One region of the Brevibacillus sp. MCWH genome, then DNA from elsewhere that is predicted to be linked to it. Evidence: riboswitches for the same ligand, from Rfam matches in the RefSeq annotation. Region 1 holds a riboswitch; the other holds the start of a gene.
What was found. Region 1 has a riboswitch for S-adenosylmethionine ahead of ETC00_RS02635 (aminotransferase class I/II-fold pyridoxal phosphate-dependent enzyme). Riboswitches for the same ligand answer to the same signal wherever they lie in the genome.
Positions count from the first base shown of each region.

Region 2: it holds a riboswitch for S-adenosylmethionine, as region 1 does, so the genes downstream of both, ETC00_RS11275 (methionine ABC transporter ATP-binding protein) here and ETC00_RS02635 (aminotransferase class I/II-fold pyridoxal phosphate-dependent enzyme) in region 1, are expected to answer to the same signal.

Region 1 is NZ_SDLF01000002.1:219,897-229,139, forward strand. Features, by position in the region: gene ETC00_RS02600 (MBL fold metallo-hydrolase) at 1-304, opposite strand, end outside; gene ETC00_RS02605 (hypothetical protein) at 378-866, shown strand; gene ETC00_RS02610 (hypothetical protein) at 934-1,380, opposite strand; gene ETC00_RS02615 (DinB family protein) at 1,536-2,012, shown strand; gene ETC00_RS02620 (PhoH family protein) at 2,377-3,708, opposite strand; gene ETC00_RS02625 (YhcN/YlaJ family sporulation lipoprotein) at 3,904-4,512, shown strand; gene ETC00_RS02630 (trans-sulfuration enzyme family protein) at 4,547-5,734, opposite strand; gene ETC00_RS02635 (aminotransferase class I/II-fold pyridoxal phosphate-dependent enzyme) at 5,731-6,897, opposite strand; SAM riboswitch class I at 6,994-7,106, opposite strand; gene ETC00_RS02640 (pyridoxamine 5'-phosphate oxidase family protein) at 7,196-7,654, opposite strand; gene ETC00_RS02645 (DUF5665 domain-containing protein) at 7,805-8,137, shown strand; gene ETC00_RS02650 (hypothetical protein) at 8,141-9,243, opposite strand, start outside.
Region 2 is NZ_SDLF01000010.1:92,033-101,275, forward strand. Features, by position in the region: gene ETC00_RS11245 (DUF3889 domain-containing protein) at 1-230, opposite strand, end outside; gene rnjA (ribonuclease J1) at 519-2,201, shown strand; gene ETC00_RS11255 (BrxA/BrxB family bacilliredoxin) at 2,306-2,737, shown strand; gene ETC00_RS11260 (aldo/keto reductase) at 2,915-3,787, shown strand; gene ETC00_RS11265 (methyltransferase) at 3,926-4,954, shown strand; gene ETC00_RS11270 (LCP family protein) at 5,188-6,165, shown strand; SAM riboswitch class I at 6,296-6,411, shown strand; gene ETC00_RS11275 (methionine ABC transporter ATP-binding protein) at 6,493-7,506, shown strand; gene ETC00_RS11280 (methionine ABC transporter permease) at 7,508-8,173, shown strand; gene ETC00_RS11285 (MetQ/NlpA family ABC transporter substrate-binding protein) at 8,223-9,062, shown strand.

The DNA of each region.
Region 1 (9,243 bases):
AGTGCCAGCGGGTCGAGCCGTTCAGATCGGGATCGGTCAGCCAGCTCTGCTCCAGCGGATGGATGTAGACCGGTGCGCCGGTCAGGGCACGCACCTGATTCAGCCCGCCGATGTGGTCCAGATGCGCATGGGTCAGCAGGATGGCGACGATGTTTTTTCCCTTCAGAGCGCGAAGGAGCGCCGCCGGTTCCATCCCCGGGTCGATCACGATGCTCTGCCCGGTTTCCGGGTTGGTCAAAATGTAGGCGTTGGTTTGAAACGGCCCCAGTACGTATTTCTCAATGGTCAATTGTGGTTCGTTCATGGGTGAACCTCCTTTTTTTATGATACGATATGGATAATACTCAACGTGAAACGGAGTGAGACTGTTGAAGCGCATGTACGGTGTGGACATGCAGGTGCCGGACGGCAAACGGCCCGGCTTCTATGCTCAAGTCATACATAAAATTGGGGATCATGTCAATGTGTTTGACCGCGACGGCCGACTGTTTATTGTAGAAAGCCCGCACGAACGGGACACCTTGCGGGACATCTTGCAAAAGGCGGGAATGCTGGGCGAAGAATTTACGCTCTGGCTGCTCCCCGAGGGAGCGGACATCGCCCACCTGGACGACGTCGGATTCGTCAGTCAAAACGAACACGTGTATCTCTACGCTGACCGCGTCGCCGCGTTTTCAATGGACGCTGCCGCCGGCGAGGAACGCGACCGCTGGGCCGCTCTGGAGCAGTGCCGGGAACACGTGATCGGAACGCTGCACGCATCGTCATCCCGCCCCACGCTGTACCTCGTGGACGCCAACCAGACTGACCTGATCGAAGGAATTGCCCGCGCCTACCGGACGGCCGTCACGTGGTGGAACGAGTGAGACAAGCCCATCTCATGAAAAAACCATGCGGCTTTCCACTCGAGTGAAAGCCGCATGAATCGCCTCGTCAGTTTCTTGGTCCTCTGACCTTTTGTCTTGGCTTGTGCGGAAAGTTGTCGCCGTTGACGTTTTGTTTCCACCCTTCCAGAATCTTCAAGACGGAGGCAAACAACGGCGATCCAAAGACAGCGACAATCCCCCAGATCCAGGTGCCCACTTTCCACGGATTGTCGACAAAGGCGGATGGCGCCCCGACGAGAATCAGCGCGGGATCAAGGCCGAGCAGTGCGAAAATGACGCCTGCGGACACGACGGAGATGATCAGATTGCAAAACTTTTTGTAATGTGTCAGCCGAGCGGCGTGGTTGTGGTCTTCCAACCGGTCTTGTTCGGCCTCGTAATCAGTGGCGAGGAAGGGTACCACCGACTTGACTGCTTCCGTCACCCCGGCGGCCGCGCTGGACACCGCCGTGATGTAAATCATAAAGGAAATGGATGAATCCAGACTGACCATGTCTACTCCCCCCTCATTCATGTGTATGGGGGATAAGCCCGACGCATGACCTTCGATGAAACCGTCTCGATGTGCCATCATTGGCAGGTGTTTGCCCGCCGAAAGCGAATACAATCACACGTATGGCAAAATTTAGGGAAAGGTGGTAGTCACCCGTGCACGATTACGCGTTTGTCTGGAAGCAGTACGATCTGGTTCGCGGCATCACTCTGGCGGTATTGAAGGATCTGCCCACAGAGCAGGCGGATATCGTTCCGGAAGGATTTTCCAACAACATCCGCTGGAATCTGGGACATATTCTGACCGTTCAGGAAAGCTGTATGTACGGTCTCGAATTTACACACCTGCCTGCCTCGTACAAAACGCTGTTCGGACCGGGCACGAAACCGGCGGACTGGCAGGGAGAGGTGCCATCCCTGTCCACGTTGGCCGAACAGTTGGAAGAGCAAAAGGAGCGAATCAAGCGAACCTTCCGTGAACGGCTCAACCAGGAATTGCCGCAGCCGTTCGTCTTGCGAAACACGCAGATGACCACACTGGGCGAGATGTTCGTTTTTTCGCTCTTTCACGAGGGGATGCACATCAGTACAATCAACACACTGAAAAAGGCGCTGGCCATAACGCATTCATAAACCCCTTTTGCCCGGCTCTTGCAGCCCGGGCTTTTTTCTTTTCCCGAAGTTCCCCTTCTCAAATCATCCGCCCCGTCCAATCGGCCGCTGTAAGCTGAAAAATGAAAAACCGCTCCAACAAGGAGCGGTTGTGTCGAGCCCTTCTGCTCTGGGGTACTACCGGTTATTCTCTTTGGCACGTCAGCCTCCATCCATAGAGTCTGTTACCTAAAGAGCTCGGGTTCCGCCACTTTGACCAAGATCGACTGCATGATCATAAATAACCACGCTTTTTCGCCTCCCAAGAAGGCTTGTCGCCGTTGATCCATCAATCATCGGGCTCGACGTTTTACAGTATGCGCTGATTTTTGGTTTCTATGCATCCCTACAGCAGATCGGCCGCCAACTGCGCCAGCACGCTGCGTTCCCCTTTTTCCAGCTTGATATGGCCCGCCAGCTTTTGCGTCTTGAACATCTCCACCACGTAGGTCAGTCCGTTGTTGCTCTCGTCCAGATAGGGGTGGTCGATCTGCTCCGGGTCTCCCATGAGCACAATTTTTGACCCTTCGCCGACCCGGGTCAGGATCGTCTTCACCTCGTGTTTGGTCAAGTTCTGCGCCTCGTCGATAATGATGAACTGACCGGGAATGGAGCGTCCGCGAATGTACGTCAGTGCCTCCACCTGGATGCTTCCCATGCCGGCGAGGATCTTGTCCAGATCACCCGGGTGCTTGGTATTAAACAAATATTCCAAATTATCGTAAATCGGCTGCATCCACGGCCGCAGTTTCTCTTCCTTTTCCCCGGGGAGAAAGCCAATATCTTTTCCCAGTGGGACAATGGGTCTGGCCACCAGCAGCTTCTTGTACGTCTGCAGGTCCTCGATCTGCAACAGCCCCGCCGCCAGCGCCAGGAGTGTTTTGCCGGTACCAGCCTTGCCCGTCATGGTGACAAGCGGAATCTCCTCCCGCAGCAGCAGTTCCATGGCCATGCGCTGCTGCACGTTGCGGGCGCGAATGCCCCAGACCGGATCGTCGCTCGTCACCAACATCTCCAGCGTCCTGCCTTCTGCGTCCACTTTGCCGATCGCGGAGATCGAGGGATTGATCTCGTCTTTTAAAATCAGGAACTGGTGCGGAAAAAACCGGGTATTGGGAAAACAGGCTGACAGGTTCAGCTTGCGGGAGGCGTAGTACGTTTGAATGATGTGGGAAGCCACTGTCAGCTTTTCGCAACCAGCATAAATACTGGAGTGCTCGACGACGCGGTCGGACAGGAAATCTTCCGCTTTCAGGCCGAGCGCGTCCGCCTTTACCCGCATCAGGGCATCTTTGCTGACGAGAATGACGGGACGAGGGCTTGGGGACAGGTTTTCCTCTTCCTGCAGATTTAGCGCTACGGCCAAAATCCGGTTGTCGTTTGTAAATTCTGTAAATTGCTTCTGCAGCTTGTGAAGCGATGAGTGATTCAACTCTACGCGAAACAGACCGCCTGTCTCCAGCGTAATGCCCTGATGCAGATGGCCCAGTTCGCGAAAACTGTCCAACAATCTCGACACGTAACGGGCATTACGGCCAATTTCATCCATATAGCGCTTTTTGGAATCAATTTCTTCCAATACCACGGCGGGTAGGACGATCTCATTGTCCGCAAAGGAGAACATCGCCCGCGGATCTTGCAGGAGTACGTTGGTGTCCAGTACGTAGATTTTCTTCAAAGTCTCGCCTCCTATTACCCATCTTCTCTATTATATGCAGTTGGGGACCGGATGCTCTGCTGTCCGAACGCGATGTATTACAGTGTATGACAAGGGGTGGACGGATAGACGAGAGGCAGAAGAATGAAAACGGGGCAGGCAGAACACAATACGACTAACCATCACCTGTACCGCAGCAATCCAGGGAAAGGAAGTATGACCGTGAAACGGACAGCGATCTATGTACTGAGCGTCAGCCTGCTCCTCTCCGCCTGCATGACGAACAACAAGCCTCCGGCCAACCAGGCGGCTCCGCAGCCCGGCCAAACTGTGCCGGAAACGCAGCGCGTCCAGCAAACCGCCCCGTCCCCAACCTACAACCAGTCGCCGCAGGCAACCGCTGAACGGCTGGTGCGCCTGGCCACGCGGGTGAAAAACGTCAATGACGCGACGGCGGTGGTCCTGGGCAAGTGGGCGGTCGTCGGCATTGATGTCAACGCCCATCTGGATCGGCCGGAAGTGGGCGTGATCAAATACTCGGTGGCGGAAGCGCTGAAAGAAGACCCCCAAGGGGCGAACGCCATCGTCACGGCCGACCCCGACATCGTGCAGCGGCTGCGGGAAATGGCTGCTGACATCCAACGCGGTCGTCCCGTGACCGGCTTGGCCGAAGAACTGGCGGACATCGTCGGGAGGCTCATGCCGCAGCTGCCGCGCGACGTGCAAAAACGGGAAGAGACGCCAACCAGGGAAAACGAACAGCGGATCAACAAAAGCGGCAACTCCAAACCGCAGGGAAATGAAAAAATCCCGGTGAACCGCTGACCATCGTCCGAAACAATACAGGCATTTTCCGGGCTTACGCCCAGGAAAATGCCTGTTTGTCGTCTGCCGCCTGCTCTGCGGGTCCAAGCGCGTCCAATGCCTGCTCCAGGTCTTGAAGCAGGTCGACAGCGTCCTCCAGGCCCGCGGAGAGACGGATCAGTCCGTCCGTAATTCCACGCCGCTTACGCTCTGCGGGCGGCATGGCGGCATGGGACATCATCGCCGGATAGGAAAGAATCGTTTCGACCGCACCCAGACTGACGGCGACAATCGGCAGCTTGACGCGGTCAAACAGCGCTTTGGCCCGCTCGCGGCTGCCCACGTCAAAGGAGAGTACCGCCCCGTGTCCGCTCGCCTGCCGGTTTTGCAGGTCATGACCGTCGTGTTCCGGCAATCCGGTGTAGTAGACGCGGCTGACCGCCGGGTGTGTGGAAAGCCAGTGGGCCAGCTTTTCCGCCGTCTGCGTGCTGACGTCCAGACGCGCTTTCAAGGACTTCAAGCCGCGCAGCACCAGCCAGGAATCCTGCACGCCGAGGATCGCTCCCATGCCGTTTTGGATCATGTAGAGCTGCTCACCCAATGCCGCCTCCTTGGTCACGGCCAACCCGGCCACGACGTCACTGTGGCCGCCGATGAACTTGGTCGCGCTGTGGATCACCACGTCCGCGCCCAGCTCCAGAGGCCGCTGATAGTACGGCGTCATAAACGTATTGTCCACGATCACCAGCAGTCCCCGCTGTTTCGCCAGCGCGCAGACAGCGGCGATGTCCGTCACTTTCAGCGTCGGGTTGGACGGAGTTTCCAGGTAGATGCCCTTGGTCTCGGGACGGATGGCTGCTTCCACCTGCTCCAACGACGTGGTATCGACAAAGCTGACGGCGATCCCCATGCGGGACAGAACATTGGTCAAGAAGCGGTAGGTGCCGCCGTATACGTCCTCCGCCACCACGACGTGATCTCCGGCGGAGAACAGCATGAACACACTGGAGATGGCCGCCATACCGGAAGCAAAGGCGAATCCGCGCTCGCCTCCCTCCAAAACGGCGATTGCCTCTTCCAACGCATGCCGTGTGGGATTGCCCGAACGGGCGTAATCGTAAACGACGGGCCGGTCCAGATCAGCCTGGTGAAAGGTGGACGCCTGATAAATGGGCACCGAGGCCGCCCCTGTCACCGGGTCGATACAACTGGTGCCGTGCAGCAGTTTGGTGGCAAACTTCATCGTACGCTCCCTCCCGTCAGTGAGAGACTTGCATCCAGAGCCTGACACACGTCAGCGATCAGGTCGTCGGGATGTTCGATCCCGACCGACAGCCGCAGCAGCCGGTCGCACACGCCCACGTACTCGCGAATCTCTTGCGGGATGTCGGCATGCGTCTGCGTCGCCGGATAGGTGCACAGCGACTCCACGCCGCCCAGGCTTTCCGCAAACGATATGATCCGTAAGCTCTCCAGAAACGGCGCCACCTGTTCAGCCGAGCGCAGGCGGAACGAAACCATCCCGCTGAACCCGCTGGCCTGCCTGCACTGCACCTCATAACCGGGATGCTCCGGCAAACCGGGATAATAAACGTCCGTCACGGCAGGGTGTTCCCGCAATGTCTTTACAATCGCCAAGGCATTTGTCTGATGGCGTTCCATTCGCAGAGCCAGCGTCTTCATCCCCCGCAGCAGCAGCCAACAGTCCTGCGGCCCCAGCACCGCTCCGATCGAATTGTGCAAAAACCGGATTTTTTCGAACAACTCTTCACCCTTTGTGACGATCAATCCAGCGAGGACGTCGTTGTGGCCGCCGAGGTATTTGGTCGCGCTGTGCAGCACCAGGTCAGCCCCCAACTCCAGCGGCCGCTGACAGAACGGCGTCATGAACGTGTTGTCCACAATGGTCAACAGCCCGTTTCGCTTGGCCACCTCTGCCACCGCCGCGATGTCGGTGATCTGCATCAGGGGATTGGTCGGCGTTTCCACAAAAACAGCCCGCGTCTCCGGGCAGATTGCTTCTTCCAGATTCTTCACGTCACGCAGGTCGACATAGCTGAAGCGAAGTCCGTAACGTGAGAGCACCTGCTCGAACAACCGGTACGTCCCGCCGTACAGATCGAGCGATACGACCAGGTGATCTCCCTGGGAGAACAGTCCCATGACCGTATGTATCGCGGCCATGCCGGAAGCACAGGCAAACCCGGCGTCTCCCCCTTCCGCTTCGGCAATCGTCTGCTCCAGCACGGTCCGGGTCGGGTTGGCTGTGCGCGTGTAATCGTACCCCGTGCTCTGCCCGAGGGCGGGATGGCGATACGCGGTGGCGTTGTAAACGGGAAAGCTGATTGCGCCGGTCCGCTCGTCTTTGGCGACGCCCGCCTGCACCAATTTTGTCTCCAGATGCATATGGATCTCTCCCTCCAACAAAATGACCGAGGGCATTAAAAAAAGCCCTCTTTTCTCTGAAAAGAAGGCTTTGTTTACGCGTACGTAAGCAAATCCTTCTCATCTTTCAGAGCGTTACACTCTGCAGGAATTAGCACCAGTATCCCCTTGTACAGGTGATTGGTTGCCGGGCATCATCGGGCCAGTCCCTCCGCCTCTCTGGATAAGAAGTTTGCTATGCAATTTGCAATTGGTTGACCTTATACTACCGAAATCGGCAGTACCTGTCAACCTGTTTTTCATTATGCTGGTAACCCGATCACGTTGCGTTTTTCAATGCGGTCATCACCTGGTTGTCCAGTTTGCTGGCCGCTTTTTTGTCGTACGTCTTTTCATATTGGGGCTCGACCGAGATGCGGGAGCCGTAGAACATCACGTCGCGAACGGCCTCGATGGCCACTTCCACCATCGCCAGCTTCAGCGGGACATTCTCCATCCGTTCCGTCTTGATCGTCGCCCTGCCGTTGATGGCATAGGAGGAACCGGCCCCGATCAAGTGCAGCACGACCTGCGGTTCCTTGGCAATGTTGGCCAAAATACGAGAGCGGTTGTCTACGGCGAAACGGATCAACTGCGGCGTCGGCGCAAACGTCCAGGAAAGGGAACTGAGCGACGGAGCGCCGGACTCGTGGTCAATCGTTCCGAGTGTGACAAAACGCTCCTGCTGCAAAAGCGCGAACAGTTCCTCCGAAAGCGTTTGGGAAACGGTTTCAGCCATTCCGATGCCTCCTTGAAAAGGGAATGTACGTCTATTGTACCTACCCGCCTGGCGATAGGCAAACCTTTCCGTCCAACACCTTGCTTCTCACCCGTTTTTTTCCTACACTGATACGTAACGGGAACGAATGCAAGACAGGAGGAGAGCCGCATGCCCCCATCCCCCACCGACCGCTTGCTGGCCAAGATCGACAAGCTGCTGGCAGAGCTGCAGGAAGTGCGCAAACTGAACGAACGGATGGACAAAATCGCCCTCTTTCTGGAGGATATCCGCCTCGCCGACGTGATTCAAAATTATACAGCCCCGAGCAAGCTGCTGTGGATCAACTTCCTCGCAGGTCTTGCCCGAGGCCTGGGATTGACGATCGGTACGGCCATCGTCCTGGTGCTGCTCGGCTCTTTTCTCAGCCAGTTCCTGTCCGTCCCGATTATCGGCGATTACATCCGCCAATTGATCGATTACGTGCAGGCCTATCGACAGTAAGCCTTATTTGTGATCGTCGTCATCACCGTGCTTTTTCCCATTGCCGTTGCCTTTCGGTCCCTTATCCTTGTCTTTCCCCTTGTCTTTGCCTTTTTCATCGTCATCGCCGTTGACCGGCTTGTTGTGCGGGATGTCGGCTTTGGCCACAAGTTTGCCGTCCAGGTACAGCTCGAGGTGGACTGCTTTCGCGCTGTACGAGCGATCGTGGTACTTCAGCTTCGCCTCAAACCGGCCGTCTTTCACTTTCACCTCGTGCTTTTTGCCGTCCGGCGCCACGACGTACAGCTTCACCTTGCCCTTGCCGTTCAGGCCGTCAATGCTTCCTTTCACGCGAACCTGTTTTTCCTTGGCATTGATCGTTGCGGTTCCCTCGATGCGGTAGCTGTGCGGCTTGTCAGCGTCGTTGATTACCTTCAGCTCCACGGATTCGGAATCGATTTTCTTGCCGTCTTTGTAAGCTGCGATCAACACCTTGCCTTTGCCGGCCTGTACGTCCTTCAGGCTGACAGAGAAAGAGCCGACGCCTTGCCACAGTTTTTTCACGTTCGCTTCTTTGGATTTGCCGTTGTACGTGACGACCACCTTGTCCGCTTCCTGGCTGATGATGCCGTTTACTTTCAGTTCCTGTTTCTTCTCATCCAACAGAGCCAAGGTGTGAATCAGCACGTCGGCCTGCACGACAGTTCCCGTGTTTACCTGCACCTTGCGGGTGTCCACCAGCTTGTCGTCCACGTACGCCTTGACTGTCGCGTACTGCGGCGTGGCGCTTACGATCGCCGTAAAGCTGACCGTGAAGGTATCCTCCGCGGTGGGAATCACTTCGATCGTGCCGCCGTTTGGCTTTTCGACGACTACTTTGGTCACATGTTCCGACACTTTCCCTTTCAGGTACGTAATTGTGTCGCGGGTCTCCGGTTTCACGCTGATGAAACCTTGTTCATCGACGTCAAAACGGACTTCCAGGTAGATGTCGGCGTAGTGTTCGCGGTAGACGCGCTCCCACTCTTCCGGATGTTCCTCGATGTACGTCCGCAATTTGGCGTCCAGCCCGATCTCTTTTACGACCAGATACAGGTGGTCGGCCTGCGTTTTCAACAGCATGTTCA
Region 2 (9,243 bases), on a different contig from region 1:
CGGAGCAGCAGCTTGAACGTTTCTTCCCACGTAGCAGGCGTTTTGCTCGTCCGCCCGACATGCAGGTAGTCGACAATTTCCGCTTGCGGGTACGTTTTCATCGTGTGTTCGATCGCGAGCCGCCCCCATTTGGCGTAGGGAGGCTGCGCAGAGGCCGGCAGGGCGTGGAGGAGCAGCAGCACCGCCGCACATGCAGCTATCCAGCCCCGTCGGTGCAATCGGTCACGCATCAGGGCGCACCTGCCTCTCCGTAGTAAATGTCCGCAGAAAATATCGCTTGAGCGGTAGTGTGCCCGATTACCGGCATCATACTCGCTGCAGCCAGGACCACCAAAGATAATAGATAGACCCTGCGCCCTTCCGGCAGATGGCGGTTCATGAGGGCTCTTTTTTTGCTGCCGGATTCTTTTCATGATCCGGTTGCAGAATGCGGGAAAATGGCAAGACTGGATGAAACGAAGGCGATCCGATGTGATACAATAAAAGGTGGCATGCATTGGTCGGGTTTCCAATAACACATGCACGAAATCTATTGGGAGGAACGAGTATTGAGCGACGTAAAGATTTTCGCGATGGGCGGTCTCGGCGAAATCGGCAAAAACATGTACTGTGTCGAGTACGAAGACGAGATCATCATCATCGACTGCGGGGTCAAATTTCCCGAGAACGAGATGTTCGGCATTGACCTGGTCATCCCGGACATCACCTATCTGATCGAGAATCAGCATAAGATCAAGGCGCTGCTGTTGACGCACGGACACGAGGACCATATCGGTGCCATTCCGTATGTGTTGAAGCAGATCAAGGTGCCGATCTACGGCGGCCGCCTCACCCTGGGCCTGGTCAAGGCCAAGCTGGAAGAACACCGGATGCAGAACGAGGTAAAGCTGATCCCGATTTCGGAGGACACGGAGATTCCGTTCAAAAAGCTGAAAGCCACCTTTTTCCGCACCAACCACAGCATTCCCGATTCGTTCGGTATCGTTATCCACACGCCGGAGGGCATGGTTATTCACACGGGCGACTTCAAGTTTGACCTGACGCCCGTCGGCCCCACTACGGAGTTCGGCAAAATCGCACGGATCGGCAGCAGCGGCGACGTGCTGGCACTGCTGTCGGACAGCACCAACAGCGAACGGTACGGATTTACCATGTCGGAGCGCACGGTGGGCGAAGGCATTCTCGACGTGGTGAAAAAGGCGCGCGGCCGGATTATCCTGGCCACATTCGCGTCAAACGTGCACCGTCTGCAGCAGGTGGTGGACGCGGCCATGGAGTGCGACCGGAAAGTGGCGGTCATCGGCCGCAGCATGGAAAAAGTGTTTCAGATCGGACAAGAACTGGGTTACATCCAGATGCCGGAGGGCATGCTGATTGACGTCAAGCACATCGACAACTACGCGGACAACCAGGTGTTGATCATCTGCACGGGCAGCCAGGGCGAGCCGATGGCAGCACTGACCCGCATCGCCTCCGGGTCCCACCGCTCGGTGCAGATTTATCCCGAGGACACGGTGATCATCTCCGCTTCGCCGATCCCGGGCAACACGGTAAACGTCAGCCGGACGATTGACAAGCTGTACCGGGCGGGAGCCAACGTGGTGCTGAGCCACGTATTTGACATCCACGCGTCCGGCCACGGCAGCAGCGAGGAACTGAAGCTGATGCTTAACTTTATCCGCCCCCGCTACTTTGTGCCGATCCACGGCGAGTACCGCATGCTGAAAATGCACGCCAGACTGGCGCAGCAGGTGGGCATCGAGGAGAGCAACATCTTCATCATGGACAACGGCGACGTGCTCAACTGCACGCGGGAAAAAGCGTGGCTGAGCAAAGTGCCCGCCGGAATTGTCCTGATCGACGGCAGCGGCGTGGGCGACGTCGGCAACATCGTGCTGCGCGACCGCAAGCACCTGGCGGAAGACGGCCTGATGGTGGTCGTGGTAAGCCTGGACATGAAAAACTTCAAGATCCTGACCGGCCCGGACATCGTCAGCCGCGGCTTTGTCTACGTGCGCGGATCGGAATCGCTGATCCAGGAGGCCACTGTGCTCGTCCGCCAGAAGCTGCAGGAGGCGCTGGACAAGAAGATCAAGGAATGGTCCGAGCTGAAGTCGCAGATCAACGAAGTGATCAAGCCGTTCATTTATGAAAAAACCGGCCGCAATCCGATGATTTTGACCATCCTGATGGAAGTGTAGGCGCGGCCAAACCGGTGAAAGTGTCGGAACCCATTCTCCAATGGGCTTTCACGGGATATAATTGATAACGAGCAAATGTACCGGAAAAAAGGAGAGAATGCCCCATGATGTCCTACGAGGCATACATGAATCAAGTGATTCAACCGATGCGCGACGAGCTGACCCGCGTCGGCTTTACCGAGCTGCGCACGGCGGAGGAAGTGGAAAAAACGCTGCCGAACCTGAAAGGCACCGCACTGATTGTGGTCAACTCCGTCTGCGGCTGCGCGGCCGGTCTGGCCCGTCCGGCCGTGGCTCACTCGCTCAACCATCCGAAAAAGCCGGATCACCTCTACACCGTCTTCGCCGGTCAGGACAAAGAGGCGACCGCCAAGGCGCGTGAGTACTTTGAAGGCTATCCGCCGTCGTCGCCGTCGTTTGCCCTGATGAAGGACGGCAAACTGGTGACGATGATCGAGCGCCATCAGATCGAAAACAACGACCTGGTGACCATTTCCAAGCTGTTGACCGACGCGTACGATAAATATTGCGACTAACATCGAACATGAGGCAAGACGCTCCGCTGCGGGCGTCTTGTTCTGCGTGGTTGTAAAAACGAATTGCCACAGCCCGGCACCCCCATGGACCCGCCGCCAGGCTGCTTGCAAGCCGCTGCGGTGGGATGCGGTTCGCGGGGGAACACCCGGGCGCATGTTGCGAAAGGATGACCAAGCATGATTACCCGTTCATTTGGACGAGACCCTCATCAGGTCTCCCTGCTGGGCTTTGGCGCCCAGCGCATTGTGGATGAACACGGCTGCAGCGAGGAAAATGCGATTGCCATTGTCCGCCGCGCCGTGGAATTAGGCGTCAACTACTTTGATACGGCGCCCAGTTACAGCGACGGCCAGTCGGAGACGCGGCTGGGCAAGGGACTGAAAGGGCTGCGCGACAAGGTGTGGATCGCCACCAAAACCGGCGGTCGGACGCGTGATTTGGCCTGGCGCGATCTGGAAGCCAGCTTGAAGCGGCTCCAGACCGATTACGTCGACGAGTGGCGGGTGCACAACGTCATGCAGCCGCACGACTTTGAAGCCATTTTTGCCAAGGGCGGCGCCCTGGAAGCACTCGTCGAGGCTCGGGAACAGGGGCTGGTGCGCAAGCTGAGCATCAGCGGCCATACCGATCCCCGTTTGCTGGCGGAAGCCATTCGCCGCTTCCCGTTTGACAGCGCACTGGTCGCCCTGTCGGCGCTGGATCACTTTATCTACAGCTTTGCCCACGAATTCGTTCCGCTGGCGGTGGAAAAAGGCGTGGCTGTCATCGGGATGAAGGTGATGGCGCTGGGCCAACTGGCGCCGTGGACGGAACAGGCTCTGCGCTACACCTGGAGTCTGCCCGTGTCCACCGCGATCCTCGGGGTCAGCAAGATGAGCGAACTGGAGGCGGATGTGGAGGCGGCAAACCGCTTTGTCCCAATGACCGACATCGAGCGGGTCGCCTTTTTCCAGGAGATCATTTCGCTCGTCCGTCCCGACGTGCTGCGCTGGAAGGCAAGCGAATGGATGTCCGGCGAGTGGTACCAGCTGCCGGAGCTGAAGTTTTAACTGTGGAGATAACCGCGGAGACAAACGCTCTTTTCCAAAATGGAAAAGAGCGTTATTATTTGAATGAACTGGAATTTTATTGTACGTGCCTGAATACCCTTGGCAGTGAGACAAAATCCATAGAGCGGGGGAGACAGGATGCAAAACGAGAAGAAGTCACAGTTACAACAGGCGTTAGCCGATCGGGTCATGGAATGGATCACCGGGGGATGGGTGCAGCAGGCCATCTATGTTGCCGCCAAGCTGGGAATTGCTGATCTGCTGGCGGATGGGCCGAAGAACGTCGGCGAGCTTGCCGAGGCGACCGAGACGCATGCCCCGTCGCTCCATCGCATTTTGAGGGCGCTGTGCGGCATCGGGCTGTTTCGGGAGGAAGGTGAGCAGCGGTTTGCACTGGGGCCGCTCGGTTCGTATCTGCAGTCAGGAGCGAACAGCCTGCGCGGCATGGCGATCATGATGGGGGAAAAATGGCATCGGGACGCGTGGAGCAACATCATGTATACGGTGAAAACGGGCAAATCGGCATTTCAGGACGTGCACGGCATGGGCGTTTTTGCGTACCTGGAGCGTCATCCCGATGCGGGTGAGCAGTTCAACCAGGCCATGTCGGACATGTCCAACCGGATGGCGTCGGCGCTGGTGCGGGCGTACGACTTTTCCCCATATGACAAGGTGATCGACGTGGGAGGCGGTCACGGCCGATTAATGACCGCCATCCTGAATGCTTATCCGGGGCTGAAAGGGGCGATCTATGACGTTCCCGCCGTAATTGAGGGCACCCGGCGGCACATTGCCGAGGCCGGGCTTGCGGATCGGTGCGCGTGTATCGGCGGCAGCTTTTTTGAATCGGTTCCGGCAGGCGGCGATCTGTACATGATGAAGAACATTATCCACGACTGGAACGACGAGGAAGCCGTTGCCATTTTCCGCAACTGCCGACGGGCCATCCGGGAAGACGGAAAGCTCCTGGTGATCGAGATGGTCGTTCCGGCCAATAATCAACCGCATCCGTCCATGTTGATTGATCTGGAAATGATGATCATGGCTACGGGAAAGGAACGGACCGAGGCGGAGTTCCGGACGCTTTTCCGGAAAGCGGGCTTTGAACTGCAGCGGATCATTCCGACGTCTGCAGCCGTCTCAATGCTGGAGGCTGTCCCTGTGTGACAGGATGGCCCAGTCAATCTGTTTAACAATAGCATAGCCCAATGTTTGTGATGACACCTCATCCGCGTGTAGCAGGGAGGTGTCATTTTTTATTCAAGCATCGCCAGGTCACATGCGCACCTACATAACAAGATTCCAGCCAAATATAGGGTGCCCGCCTTCGACCGGATTCGAGTATACTAGACAAAGTGGGGAGTATATTATCTGAAAGAGACAAAGGTGGCGTTTTCCATATGCGCTTTTTGAAACGAATGCTGCTCCTCCTGATCGTGGCAGTCGCTGCGGCAGGGGGGTACTACGGATATTCGCTGTATCAATTTGCCGAGGACATTCAACAGCCAAACGTAATCGACCATCCCGCCGGCGGCGCGACCAAGGCGGCGGAGATTCCCACGTGGGACGGCAAGGAGCGCGTCAACATCCTGTTGATGGGCGTTGACCGGCGCGGCATGCGCAGCAACGCGCTGCCCCGTTCCGATTCGATGATGCTGCTCAGCATTGATCCGGTTGCGAAACGATATGACTTGTTTTCGATTTTGCGCGATACCTACGTAGAGATTCCCGACCACGGACATGCGCGAATCAATGCGGCAATTGTCGAAGGCGGGCCGGAATTGGCGATGGAAACCGTGAGCCAGTTTACCGGGCTGCCGGTGAACCGGTATGTGATCACCGACTTCGAGGGCTTCAAGCATCTGATTGACGCTGTCGGCGGCGTGGAGCTGTACGTGGAGAAAAACATGCGGTACCGCGACCCTACGGACAAGGGCATGTACGATATTGATCTGAAAAAAGGGCTGCAGCGGCTTGACGGCTCCAAGGCGCTGCAATACGTCCGCTTCCGTCACGACGCGACGTCCGACTACACGCGGACGGAGCGGCAGCGGAAGCTGATGGCCGCGCTGGCCGACCAGATGAAGAGCGGCACCACGCTGATCCAACTGCCGTCCATTTTGAAAGAAATTACCCCGTACGTGCAGACCAACATCAGCTCTCTGGACATGTTGAAGCTGGCCTCGCTCGGATTGACGCTGAACACCGAACAGCCCGGTCAGTATCAGCTTCCGCCAATGGGGATGTTCAGCGAATCCAATCGCGCCGGTGCTGTCCTTATTCCTGATGTGGAACGTGTTCAGGCTTTTGTTCAGGAAAAACTGCAAGCCCAACCGGAAGCCAATTCCGCGGGGGAAACGGACGGGAAGCAGAGCTGAGGCTCTCTTCAAGCGGGCAGATCGCCCTGCACTTTTCCTTTAATTTTCCATTGACATCGTTTTTTTAAATGGAATATAATCCGATTTGTATCAACGAAAATACAAACAAACAGCATATACGGAGAAATTCTTCTTATCAAGAGAGGCGGAGGGACAGGCCCAATGAAGCCCGGCAACCGGCTCATCGCACAGATGGGTGTCGCGGTGCCAATTCCTACAAGATCGGAGAATCTTGAGAGATGAGAAGGGTGGATGTGATCGGATATCGATGCAAACCCCTTTTTCATGCCGAAAAAGGGGTTTGTTCCGTATAGGGAGGTGAACCGGATGATTCGCTTGCAAAACTTGCGCAAAAACTACACGGTACAGGGCAAGACGGTCCCCGCACTGCTGGGGATTGACCTGACCATAGAAAAAGGAGAAATCTTCGGCATCATCGGACATTCCGGTGCCGGGAAAAGTACACTGATTCGCTGCATCAACATGCTGGAGCGTCCGACATCCGGTCACGTAATCGTAGACGGCGTCGACCTGACTACACTGGATGACCGCAAGCTGCAGGAGCAGCGGCGCCAAATCGGCATGATCTTTCAGCACTTCAATCTGCTCTCTTCGGCCACGGTGGCGGAGAACGTGGCCTTTCCGCTGAAGCTGGCCAAGCGGCCCAAGGCGGAGATTGACAAAAAGGTAAACGAACTGCTCACACTGGTCGGCCTGGAAGCACACCGCGACAAGTATCCGAGCCAGCTCTCCGGCGGGCAGAAGCAGCGTGTCGGGATCGCCCGCGCGTTGGCCAGCGATCCGAAAGTATTGCTGTGTGACGAGGCGACGTCCGCGCTCGACCCGCAGACGACCAATTCGATCCTCGCCCTGCTGCTCGACATCAATCGCAAGCTGGGCCTGACCATCGTCCTGATTACGCACGAGATGCACGTCATCCGCTCCATCTGCGACCGTGTCGGCGTTATCGACGGAGGTGTCATCGTCGAGGAAGGCAAGGTGCTGGACGTGTTCCTCAAACCGCAGCATCCGACGACGCGGGAGTTCGTGGAGCAGGTGGCCGATTCCGCCGAGCTGCGGGAAGTGGTGGCTCACGAAAAGGCGGCCGGCGACCAGACGATTGTGCGCATCACGTTCCTGGGCGAAAAGACGTACCAGCCGATCCTGTTCCAGACCATGCAGGAGACCGGCACGATGTTCAGCATCCTGCAGGGTACGATTTCGCGGATGAAAGATACACCTTACGGCCAGCTGGTCGTCGAATTGAGCGGCAATCCGGAGCAGAACAGCCGCGCGATCGAAACCCTGCGCCAGCGCGGTCTTGAAGTGGAGGTGATGTAACATGGGACTGACGTTTGAAAACGTCGATGTGGCGGAAATCGGCAAGGCCACATTGGATACACTGACGATGCTGGGCTTTTCGACGCTGTTTACCGTCCTGATCGGACTGCCGCTGGGCGTCCTGCTGTTTCTCACCTCCAAGGGACAGCTTTTGGAAAACCGCGTCTTTTACACGATTGCTTCCTTTGTCGTAAACGTGCTGCGTTCGGTGCCGTTTATCATCCTGATGATCATGTTGATTCCGCTGACGAAAATCCTGGTCGGCACCTCGCTGGGGGTCAAGGGAGCGATTCCGCCGTTGGTGATCGGGGCGGCTCCGTTTTTCGCCAGACTGGTGGAGACGTCGCTTCGGGAAGTGGACCGCGGTGTGATCGAAGCGGCCCAGTCGATGGGAGCGTCCAAGTGGCAGATTATTTGGAACGTGCTGCTGCCTGAATCCCGTCCGGGGTTGATTGCCGGCATTACGATTACCACCGTGGCGCTTGTTTCCTACACGGCGATGTCTGGCGTGATCGGCGGCGGCGGACTGGGCGACCTGGCCATCCGCTACGGTTACCAGCGGTTCCAGACCGATGTGATGATTGTTACTGTCGTGATTTTGCTGGTGTTGGTTCAGATCTTGCAAACGCTGGGAGACAAATTGGTAATCCGTTTCAGCCGCAAGTAAGATCTTTACCATAAAGACAACAATATGAAAGAGAAAGGGGTAATCATCTGTGAAAAAATGGGCTGTTTCCATTCTGTCGACTGTACTGGCACTGTCTCTGGCGGCATGCGGCACGAAAACCGAAACCGCTCCGAATGCGTCTGGCGGTTCGGACGGGGGCGAACAAAAAGAAATCACCCTGAAAGTGGGCGCTACGCCTGTACCTCATGCTGAAATTCTGAAATTCATCCAGCCGAAACTGAAAGAACAGGGCATTAACCTGGAAGTTAAGGAATTTACCGACTATGTACAGCCAAACGTGCAGTTGAACGAACAACAGTTGGACGCCAACTTCTACCAGCACATTCCGTACCTGGAGCAGTTCAATAAAGACCAAAACATGAACCTGGTGCCGGTGGTGGCAGTGCACATCGAGCCGTTTGGTGCTTACTCCAAGAAAATCAAAAAGATTGACGAACTGGCCGACGGTGCAACCATCGCTCTGCCGAACGACCCGACCAACAACGGCCGTGCGCTGGCCCTGCTGGAGAAAAACGGCCTGATCAAGCTGAAAGACGGTGTTGGCATCAAAGGCACCGTAAAAGATATCGTCGAAAACAAGAAAAACCTGCAGTTCAAAGAAGTAGAAGCAGCCATGCTGCCGCGCGTTCTGGAAGAAGTGGATCTGGCGATGATCAATACCAACTACGCGCTGGAAGCCAAACTGGTGCCGACCGAAGACGCACTGATCATTGAAGACAAGGACTCTCCGTACGCCAACTATCTGGTAGCACGTCTGGATAACAAGGACTCCGAGGCCATCCAAAAGCTGGCGAAAGAGCTGAACTCGCCGGATGTGAAAAAGTTCATCGAGGATACGTATAAAGGAGCGGTTGTGCCGGCATTCTAAGGCCGTCCCTCCTCTGACGCCCGAATCGGCTGATTCGGGCGTTTTTTATGTTTGCCGTCCACTTTTGCATGAATGTTTATCATTCCAACGAATTTTTTTATAAATAAATAAAATTTTATTAAATCAACGTAAAACTTGTTTAAAAACAACATATATAGAGGTATATTTGAGGAAAGATTTA